Regions from separate parts of the Mycobacterium burgundiense genome, predicted to be linked through region 4. Evidence: riboswitches for the same ligand, from Rfam matches in the RefSeq annotation. Region 4 holds a riboswitch; each other region holds the start of a gene.
The links. A riboswitch is a leader RNA that binds a small molecule or an ion and turns the genes downstream of it on or off. The one in region 4 is predicted to bind cobalamin.
Positions count from the first base shown of each region.

Region 1: it holds a riboswitch for cobalamin, as region 4 does, so the genes downstream of both, RCP80_RS07790 (PPE family protein) here and RCP80_RS24505 ((2Fe-2S)-binding protein) in region 4, are expected to answer to the same signal.
Region 2: it holds a riboswitch for cobalamin, as region 4 does, so the genes downstream of both, metE (5-methyltetrahydropteroyltriglutamate--homocysteine S-methyltransferase) here and RCP80_RS24505 ((2Fe-2S)-binding protein) in region 4, are expected to answer to the same signal.
Region 3: it holds a riboswitch for cobalamin, as region 4 does, so the genes downstream of both, RCP80_RS20285 (ABC transporter substrate-binding protein) here and RCP80_RS24505 ((2Fe-2S)-binding protein) in region 4, are expected to answer to the same signal.

Region 1 is NZ_OY726397.1:1,637,928-1,640,124, reverse strand. It holds gene RCP80_RS07790 (PPE family protein) at 1-1,042, opposite strand, end outside; cobalamin riboswitch at 1,125-1,266, opposite strand; gene RCP80_RS07785 (acyl-ACP desaturase) at 1,317-2,197, opposite strand, start outside.
Region 2 is NZ_OY726397.1:3,405,577-3,407,773, forward strand. It holds gene RCP80_RS15995 (siderophore-interacting protein) at 1-768, opposite strand, end outside; cobalamin riboswitch at 964-1,103, shown strand; gene metE (5-methyltetrahydropteroyltriglutamate--homocysteine S-methyltransferase) at 1,238-2,197, shown strand, end outside.
Region 3 is NZ_OY726397.1:4,250,971-4,253,167, forward strand. It holds gene RCP80_RS20280 (FecCD family ABC transporter permease) at 1-100, opposite strand, end outside; gene RCP80_RS20285 (ABC transporter substrate-binding protein) at 117-980, opposite strand; cobalamin riboswitch at 1,024-1,164, opposite strand; gene RCP80_RS20290 (MFS transporter) at 1,250-2,197, shown strand, end outside.
Region 4 is NZ_OY726397.1:5,155,428-5,157,624, forward strand. It holds gene RCP80_RS24500 (N(5)-(carboxyethyl)ornithine synthase) at 1-1,106, shown strand, start outside; cobalamin riboswitch at 1,130-1,251, shown strand; gene RCP80_RS24505 ((2Fe-2S)-binding protein) at 1,306-2,079, shown strand; gene RCP80_RS24510 (FAD-binding protein) at 2,129-2,197, shown strand, end outside.

The DNA.
Region 1 (2,197 bases), 1.9 Mb from region 4:
TGGCCATTGCCGCGGCCACGATCGGCAGCAGCGCCGGCAGGACCGCGAGCAGCACCTGCGGCAGCGTCGTCTTGAGCAGCGCGATGGTATCGGTGGTGATCGCGACGAACATGGCCCCGGCACCGAAGAGCAGCGTGTAGGCGATGGCCGTCGGATTGCCCGAGGCGAAGGCCAGGCCGATGTCCGCCGCGACGAAGCTGGCGGTTTGGGACAGGTAGAGCGCGTATTGCGAGATGTCCATCGGATAGCCGAGCGCGAAGGCGAGGTTGTAGGGGCTGAAGAAGCTCAGCGGATTACCGGTCCAAGGCAGGTACGGATCGATGCCGGCAAACAAGTCGGCGAAGAACGGATCGTTGTACAGCCCTTGGATCAGCGGATCCAGAACCTCGTTGTAAAAGTCGGAATACCCGATCTGATCGAACCAATCCAGATATTCGTTCTGCTTGTCGGGCGGCGGTTCGGAAGCGGCCAGCGCCGATGAACGCGCGGATGTCACCGGGATAGATCGCAGAATCTGCGGTGCCGCAACGCTTTCCGGTGAGGCCGCCAGTGCCGACGTCGCGACGCCGTCGTAGGTGGCCATCGCCGTGGCGGCCTGCACCCACATCCGCACGTAGTCGGCCTCGTTCAGGGCTATCGCGATGGTGTTGATGCCGAAGAAGTTGGTGCTCACCAAAGCCGCGCGGGTGGCATGGTTGGCGGCCAACTCCCCCAGCGTCGGCATCACGGCCAGCGCGGTGCTGTACGCCGCGGCGGCAGTTTCGTGCTGCGTCGCGCGTAGCGCGCTCTCGGCATTCTGCTGCAGCAGCCACGTCACAAACGGGGCATGCGCACCGACGTACGCGGTGGCGCTCGGCCCTTCCCACGCGCCGGCATGGGCGTCGGACAGCACCGTTGTCAGCTCAGTTGCGGCCTCGGCGTATTCGGCGCTCAAGGCGCTCCACGCGCCGCCGGCGGCCAGCAATGGACCCGGCCCCGGCCCCGCGGACAACAGCGCCGACCAGACTTCGGGCGGCGAGGACATGTAGATGGGCGCGGTCATCGACCGCACCAGGTATCGGATGACACTGGCGCTCATCGGCTTTCTCGGGGTGCACCGCCCCGGGTAGCAGGATGCGACGACGCGAGTGTCCTGGCTCTCGGATCACAGCTCGCCTCGCCTTCCGGCTCGCAGCCGTGGCGGTTGAGGGTCGCTCCCCGATGACAGTGGCGGGACCGCGCCGGATTCGCACCGGCTTCCTACATCGTCATCGCCTATCTGGAGAAGTATGACATGCGGCTCTCGGCGGCCGATATACGCCGATGCCGCGAAACCGTTAGACGGCTTGGGCTTCCAGCTTCCGCGCCTCACGGGCGAGCAACCGGTCGCGCTGTTCCTCGAACTTGAACACCTGCCGCTGCAGGTCTTCGAGGTGGGCCGCGAGCTGCTCCCGGCGTTGTTCACCCTCGGCCGAGAAGTCTGTGCGTTCGAAGATCCGCCACTGCCGCAGCACGGGCTTGACCACGTCGTCGAGATGCTGGCGCGGGTCGTAGATGCCGTGCTTGGCCATCATCACGCCGTTGCGGCGGAAGTTCGGCATGCCCTGGCCGGGCATCCGGAAGTTCTCCACGACGCTCGCAACGGCCTCCAGGGCCTGATCGGGGACCAGGTCGATGGCCGCGGCGCACATGTTCCGATAGAAAATCATGTGGAGGTTTTCGTCGGCCGCGACCCGCTGCAGCAGCCGATCGGCGACCGGGTCGTTGCACACCCTGCCCGTGTTGCGGTGACTGACGCGGGTGGCGAGCTCCTGGAACGTCACGTAGGCGATGGACAGCAGGAAGTCCGTCTTGTGGCGCTCCTCCTCCTCGGCGGTGGGCCCGAAGCCGTTCGTGACGTGCTCCATGCGGGCCCGCTCCAGCGCTACCGGGTCGACACCGCGGGCCACCAGCAGGTAGTCCCGCAGCACGATGCCGTGCCGGTTCTCCTCGGCGGTCCACCGACCCACCCAGGTACCCCAGGCGTCATCCAGCGAGAAGTACGCGCCGGCCTGACGGTGGTAGGACGGCAGGTTGTCCTCGGTGAGGAGGTTGGTGATCATCGCGGCCTGGGCGACCGCACTGAGTTGCGACTCCTCCTCGGACCACGCCTTGCCGCCTGCGCCCGCGTAGCCGCGGCCACGATCCCATGGCACATAGTCGTGTGGATTCCAGTCCG
Region 2 (2,197 bases), 1.7 Mb from region 4:
CCAGTACCCGGAGATCGAGGACGCCCACTTGGCCGGCACCTCGCGTTCCTTGCGAATGTAGGCCCGCAGGTTGTGCATCACCGCCTGGGCCTCGCCGTGGATGAAGACCTGCACCTGCCCGGGCAGCCACGGCGCGGCCTTGACCGCCTCGATCAGTGGCGCCCGGTCGCCGGCCTGGTCATCGGAGACCAGATCGGCCCGACCACCGCGGTATACCCAGGTGAGCCTGACACCGTCGGGGACCGACAGTTCCAGTTCGTCGGCCTGATCCGCGATTTCGATGAAGGCGTAGCCGACCGCGTCCGAGGGCAGCGCCTCCAACGCGGTGCTGATGGCCGGGGTCCCGGCCTCGTCGCCGGCGAACAGGTACCAGTCGGCGGCCGGATCCGGCGAAAACCCGCCGTTGGGATCGGTCAGGTACAGCGGGTCACCGGGTTGTGCGCCCGCCGCCCACGGCCCGGCGACGCCCTGATCGCCGTGCACGACGAAGTCGATGGTCAGTTCCCGGGCCACCGGATCGACCCTCCGCACCGTGTAGGTGCGGACCACGGGTCGTTGCTCGGGCCCGAAACTGTCCAGCGTCAGCGGCCTTTCGAGCGCCGCCACGTCGACGCCGACCGGCACGAAGGCGATCTTCAGATAGGAATCGGTGGCGTCCTTCGGGGTGAAGGCATCAAATCCCTTTCCGCCCAATATCACCCGAACCATATGCGGTGTGATCCACTCGGTGCGCACCACCTCGAGGGTGTGCAATGGACGGCCCGCCACATTTCCTCCTGAAAACTGCCCGACTGCTGAAATACTCGTTGCTCCCGACTATACGGAGAAGCGCCGGCGGGATGTCGGCTTGCACCCGCAGGCCCGCGACGTGCGGGTACGGTGGAACCCGCAGCTGGTCTGCCATCGCCGCGCCCGCGTGACGGTGGCATCGAGTGTCGTGCGCCCCCGGGTGCGTGGCGCGAGAGGGAACCCGGTGAGAATCCGGGACTGTCCCGCAGCGGTATGCAGGAACGAACGCCGTCACCAGCACTGGCCACCGGGCCGGGAAGCGACGGTCAGTAGGAGTGCCGGATCCCGGTACGCGCCCGCGAGTCCGAAGACCTGCCGGTTGCGCTGGACGCGCCGCGTCCGGCCGCACACCGCCTCGTGGAATGGGCGTCGGGCATGCGTGGTCGTCGACTCCGCGGCACGACGCCTGTAGGCGATGGGCATCCCGTCGTAGTAGAAGGACGTCGCAGTGTCTCGCACGCAGTCAACCCCTTTCACCACAACCACTCTGGGCTCCCCCAGGATCGGCCCCAACCGCGAACTCAAACGTGCCGTCGAGCGCTATTGGGCCGGCCGAACCGACCGTGCCGAACTGGAATCGGTGGCCGCCGAGCTGCGGCGGCGGACCTGGTCGGCGCTGGCCGAGGCCGGCCTGGATTCGATCCCGGTCAACACGTTCTCGCTGTATGACCACGTCCTGGACACCGCCGTCATGCTGGGCGCGCTGCCACCGCGGGTCGCCGCGATCCCCGACGAGCTGGACCGGTACTTCGCCGCCGCCCGGGGCACCGATGAGGTGGTGCCGCTGGAGATGACGAAGTGGTTCGACACCAACTACCACTACATCGTGCCGGAGATCGGTCCCGAGACCTCGTTCCGCCTGCATCCCGACAAGGTGCTCGCGGAACTCGATGACGCTCGTGCACAGGGAATTCCGGCTCGCCCGGTGCTGGTCGGCCCGATCACCTTCCTGGCTTTGAGCAAGGCGGTCGACGGTGCGGGTGCGCCGCTCGGGCGCCTCGATGAGCTGTTACCGCTCTACCGTGACCTGCTGGGCCGCCTCGCCGACGCCGGCGCCGAATGGGTTCAGATCGACGAACCCATCCTGGTCACCGATGCGGTGGACGACGCCGCACAGCTGGCCGAGCGGGCCTACCAGTTTCTCGGCGACAGCCACCAGCGCCCCGCGATCTTCGTCGCCACCTACTTCGGCGCCCCCAACGGGGCGCTGCCCGCGTTGGCCCGCACCGCGGTCGAGGCCATCGGCCTGGATTTGGTGTCCGGCAGCGAGCAGGCCGTTGCGGCGGTCCCCGAACTGGCCGACAAGCTGCTGGTCGCCGGCGTGGTCGACGGCCGCAACATCTGGCGCGCGGACCTGGAAGCGGCGCTGGGCAAGCTGGCCGCACTGCTGGGCTCGGCCGCCGCGGTG
Region 3 (2,197 bases), 900 kb from region 4:
TCAGCGCGAGCAGCACGCCCCGTGCGGGCAGGTTGGCCGGCCCGACGAAGATCGCGAGCACGGCGGCGCCGACCACGGCGATTACCGCCGCGGTCACCACCCACGCGCGGCGGGTCTCAGTTGGGCGCCGGGACAGCTTGGACCTCAGCGACCACGGCGCCGATCCGCTCGACGGTGTCGACGACGCGCGGACCCCAGCGGCTCGCGACGTCGGCGTCGAGTTCATAGATGCTGCCCGTGCGGACGGCGGCCACCTCGCCCCAGCCGGCGCGGTCCGCCACCGTTCGGGCGGTCACGCCGCAGCACTGCACGTCGGCCAGGAAGATCAACTCCGGATCGGCCGCGACGATGAATTCCTCGGACAGCTGCGGGTAGGCATCCGCGTCGCTGTCGTCGGCGATGTTGGTCAGCCCGAACAGTCCGTAGAGCTGCCCGATGAACGATGCGCCGGTCGCGGTGAACAGCGTCGGGTCCAGCTCGTGGTAGTAGCGCAGTTGGGCCGGCGGCGTGTTGTCGACGACCTCGGCGATCTGCCGACGCATGTGGGACACCAGTTCGGCGGCGTCGCCGATGCGACCGGTCGCCGCGCCGATCTGCTCGATCTGGGCATACGCGTCGTCGACCGTGGTGGGAGCGGGCTGGGACAGCAACGCAATCCCCGCGGCCTCCAGGCCGGCGACGAGGTCATCCGGGGCATCGGCGGTGATCACCAAATCGGGCTGATACGCCACGATCGCCTCGACGTTCGGGGTGTAGCCGGACAGGTCCTGCTGGGTCGGGGCATCGGCCGGATAGTTCGATTCGCCGTCCACGGCGATCACCTGTGGGCCCGCGCCGATCGCCCACAGCGTCTCGGTCGCCGAGGGACTCAGCGAGACCACACGTTGCGGATTGTCCGGCTGTTCGGTCTGCGCGGGCTCGGCTCCGGATCCGCAGGCGGCCACCAGGCCGACCGCCAGAGCGGCGAGGGACGTTGTCAATCGACGCGCGGTGTTCAACAGAGCCAGTCCTTCGTCCGAGGAGAGTACTGACCGCGGCTCAGCTGACCTGGCTTGTCCGACGCGAGCGGATGCGTCGGCGTCACAGTTGCGGGACAGCGCCGGACTGGTACCGGACTTCACTGGACACCACGGACCCGGCGGCGCCGGGTATCGGCGAGCCTATCCCACCCCGGCGGGTTCAAATCACCGCGCGTGCAACCGTGGCGCAGTCCCCCACCGCTGTGGCCTTACTAAATGACGTGACACTCATCGATGCACCCATAGCGCCCGACGACGACAAAGGCTCCGCGATCACGCCGCAGGCCCGCACGGCGCTGTGGGCCAGCCTGGTCGGCACCACCATCGAGTGGTACGACTTCTTCCTCTACGCCACCGCCGCCAGCCTGGTGTTCAACCACGCGTTTTTCCCGGATCAGTCGACGTTCGTCGGGACCATGCTGTCGTTCGCGACCTTCGCCGTCGGCTTCGTCGTCCGCCCCATCGGCGGCTTTGTGTTCGGCCACATCGGCGACCGGATCGGCCGGAAGAAGACGCTGGCGCTGACGATGGTGTTGATGGGCGTCGCGACCGCGCTGATGGGGGTGCTGCCCACCGCCGCCCAGATCGGCGTGCTGGCCCCGATCCTGTTGCTGCTGTTGCGCATCGTGCAGGGCTTCGCGCTCGGCGGCGAATGGGCGGGGGCGGTGCTGCTCGCGGTCGAACACGGACCGCCGCGGCGGCGCGGGCTGTTCGGCAGCATCCCGCAGGTCGGCCTGGCGCTCGGGCTCGCGCTGGGTACCGGGGTGTTCGCGCTGCTGCAGGTGGTGCTGCCCGATGATGCGTTCCTCACCTACGGCTGGCGGATCGCGTTCCTGTTCAGCATCGTGTTGGTGATCTTCGGCGTCGTGGTGCGGTTGCGGGCCACCGAGACCCCGGCCTTCGAGCGTGTCCGCGACAGCGGCGACCGGGCCGCGGTGCCGCTACGTGAGGTGTTCAGGCCGCCGGCGCTGCGCTCGACCGCGCTGGGCATGCTGTCGCGCTGGGGCGAGGGCGCGGCGTTCAACACCTGGGGCGTGTTCGCGATCGCCTACGCCACAAGCACATTGGGTCTGGAGAAGGTGCCCGTGCTGGTGGCCGTGACGGCGGCGTCCCTGCTGATGGCGGTGCTGCTGCCGGTGTCGGGCCTGCTGACCGATCGATTTGGCCCCAAGCGGATC
Region 4 (2,197 bases):
AGCCGAATGAGCGCCGATTGCCGATTCATCCGGCGCATTTCAGCCGCATCGACGCCGGTATCCAGCACCGTGTCTTCGTTGAGCACGGCTACGGCGCCGGCTTCGGCGCCACTGACGAAATGCTGGCCGAATCCGTCGGCGGAATCAGGACTCGGGCACAGCTGATCGCGGACTGCGATGTCGTCCTGCTCCCCAAGGTGCAGGCCGAAGACCTCGTGGAAATGAAAGACGGACAGGTTGTTTGGGGCTGGCCGCATTGTGTGCAAGACACCGCGCTGACCCAGGTTGCCATCGATCGACGATTGACGTTGATCGCGTTCGAGGCCATGAACCATTGGCGCAGCGACGGCGGCTTCGGTGTGCACGTCTTTCACAAGAACAACGAGTTGGCCGGGTACTGCTCGGTGCTGCACGCGATGCAGCTCGCGGGGGTCACCGGCAGTTACGGGCGCCGGTTGAGTGCGGCGGTGATCGGCTTCGGCGCGACGGCTCGCGGGGCGATCACCGCCCTGAACGCCCACGGCGTCGACGAGGTGCGCGTGCTGACCAACCGAGAGGTGGCCGCCGTCGCATCCCCGATCCACTCCACCCAGATCTTCCAGATGGGGCAGGACGAGGACGACCCCACTCGGACCTGGGTGGAGATGCCCGACGGGCCGGTGGCGGTGGCCGAGTTCCTGTCCGACAGCGACATCGTCGTCAACTGTGTGCTGCAGGATCCCACCTCGCCGTTGGTATTCGTCACCGAAGACGAATTGACGAAGTTCGCCCCGGGCAGCCTCATCGTCGACGTCTCGTGTGATGCCGGCATGGGTTTCAGTTGGGCCCGGCCGACCACCTTCGACGATCCGGTGGTCGAATTGCCCAGGGGCGTACTTTATTACGCCGTCGACCACAGTCCGTCGTATCTGTGGAGCTCGGCGACCTGGGAAATCAGCGAGGCGCTGTTACCGCACCTCGAAACTGTCCTCGACGGTCCGGCCGCGTGGGACGAGTCCCCGACGATTGCGCGCGCCATCGAGATTCGCGACGGCGTGGTACTGAACCCCGCCATCTTGTCGTTTCAGAACCGGGCCGAGGCCTATCCGCATGAGCGGCTACGCTAGGCGCGGTATACCCGCGACGGGGCCAGGAAGTCGGTGTGAATCCGGCACGGTCCCGCCACTGTGACCGGGGAGCGGACCCCATGCGTGACCACGGCCTTCGGGCTGGAAGGTCGGGGCGAGTGATGATCCGGGAGTCAGGACACTGCGCCGCCGCGGACCGCAATGGCGGGGCGTGGAGACCCCGGAACGGAGATCGCTCATGTACGCGCACGCCTGCCCACGGATGCCTCTCGGCCTACCGCACCGCGTTGCACCGCGGGCCGATCCCGAGCGGGTGCGGGCCGCGGTTGCGGACGTGGCCAGGTTCGGCCCGCCCTATCCGCTGTACCTCGATCCCGGGACCGCCGCGTTGTCCCGTCAGCAGTTGTGCGAGCCGAGCCAACTGCGATCGCTTCTCGGTGCGATCGGGGACCGCGTCGGCTCTGACGAGGATCGGGTCACCGCGTCCACGCTGCAGTACGGCTTCGCCGCACGGTGTTGGTCGCTGGTCTTGGGCGCCTGGCAACGCGGCGGCGTGGTGATCGACCTGCGCGGTCTTGGCTACGTCGTCAATCCCTCTGGGTCAGTAGATTTGGCTCTCAACGACTTCCGGGGTTGGGAGGGCAGCTCGATGGAATTCGATGAGGTGGTCGAGGTCATGGCGTACTCGATTCTCAGTGATCAGTTCACTGGTTTCCACGCGGCATTGCGCGGGGTTGCCCGGGTTGCCGATGGATTGCTGTGGGGGAACGCGGCCTCGGCGTTGTCCTCGGGCGCGCGCAGGGTTGCCGCGGGCCGGTCCGACGATCGGGTCACGCCGCTGGCGACTGCGCTGCTGTCCAGGGCTCCGTTGCGCAACAAGATGGTTTCCGCGCCGGTCGGCGGCGCCCGTCGGAGTACCTGTTGCCTGTGGTACCGCACCCGGGACCGGACCAAGTGCGGCGACTGCCCGCTGACCGAGCGCGCTGTCCTGCGGCGGGACGTTCGCCACTGAGCGGGAGGTGCTCTGGCGCAGCGCCGCCCCGGACACCACCATCGGATCAATGCACGCAGCCGGTGAATACGACGTCATCGTGGTGGGTTTCGGCGCGGCCGGTGCCGCCGCCGCGATC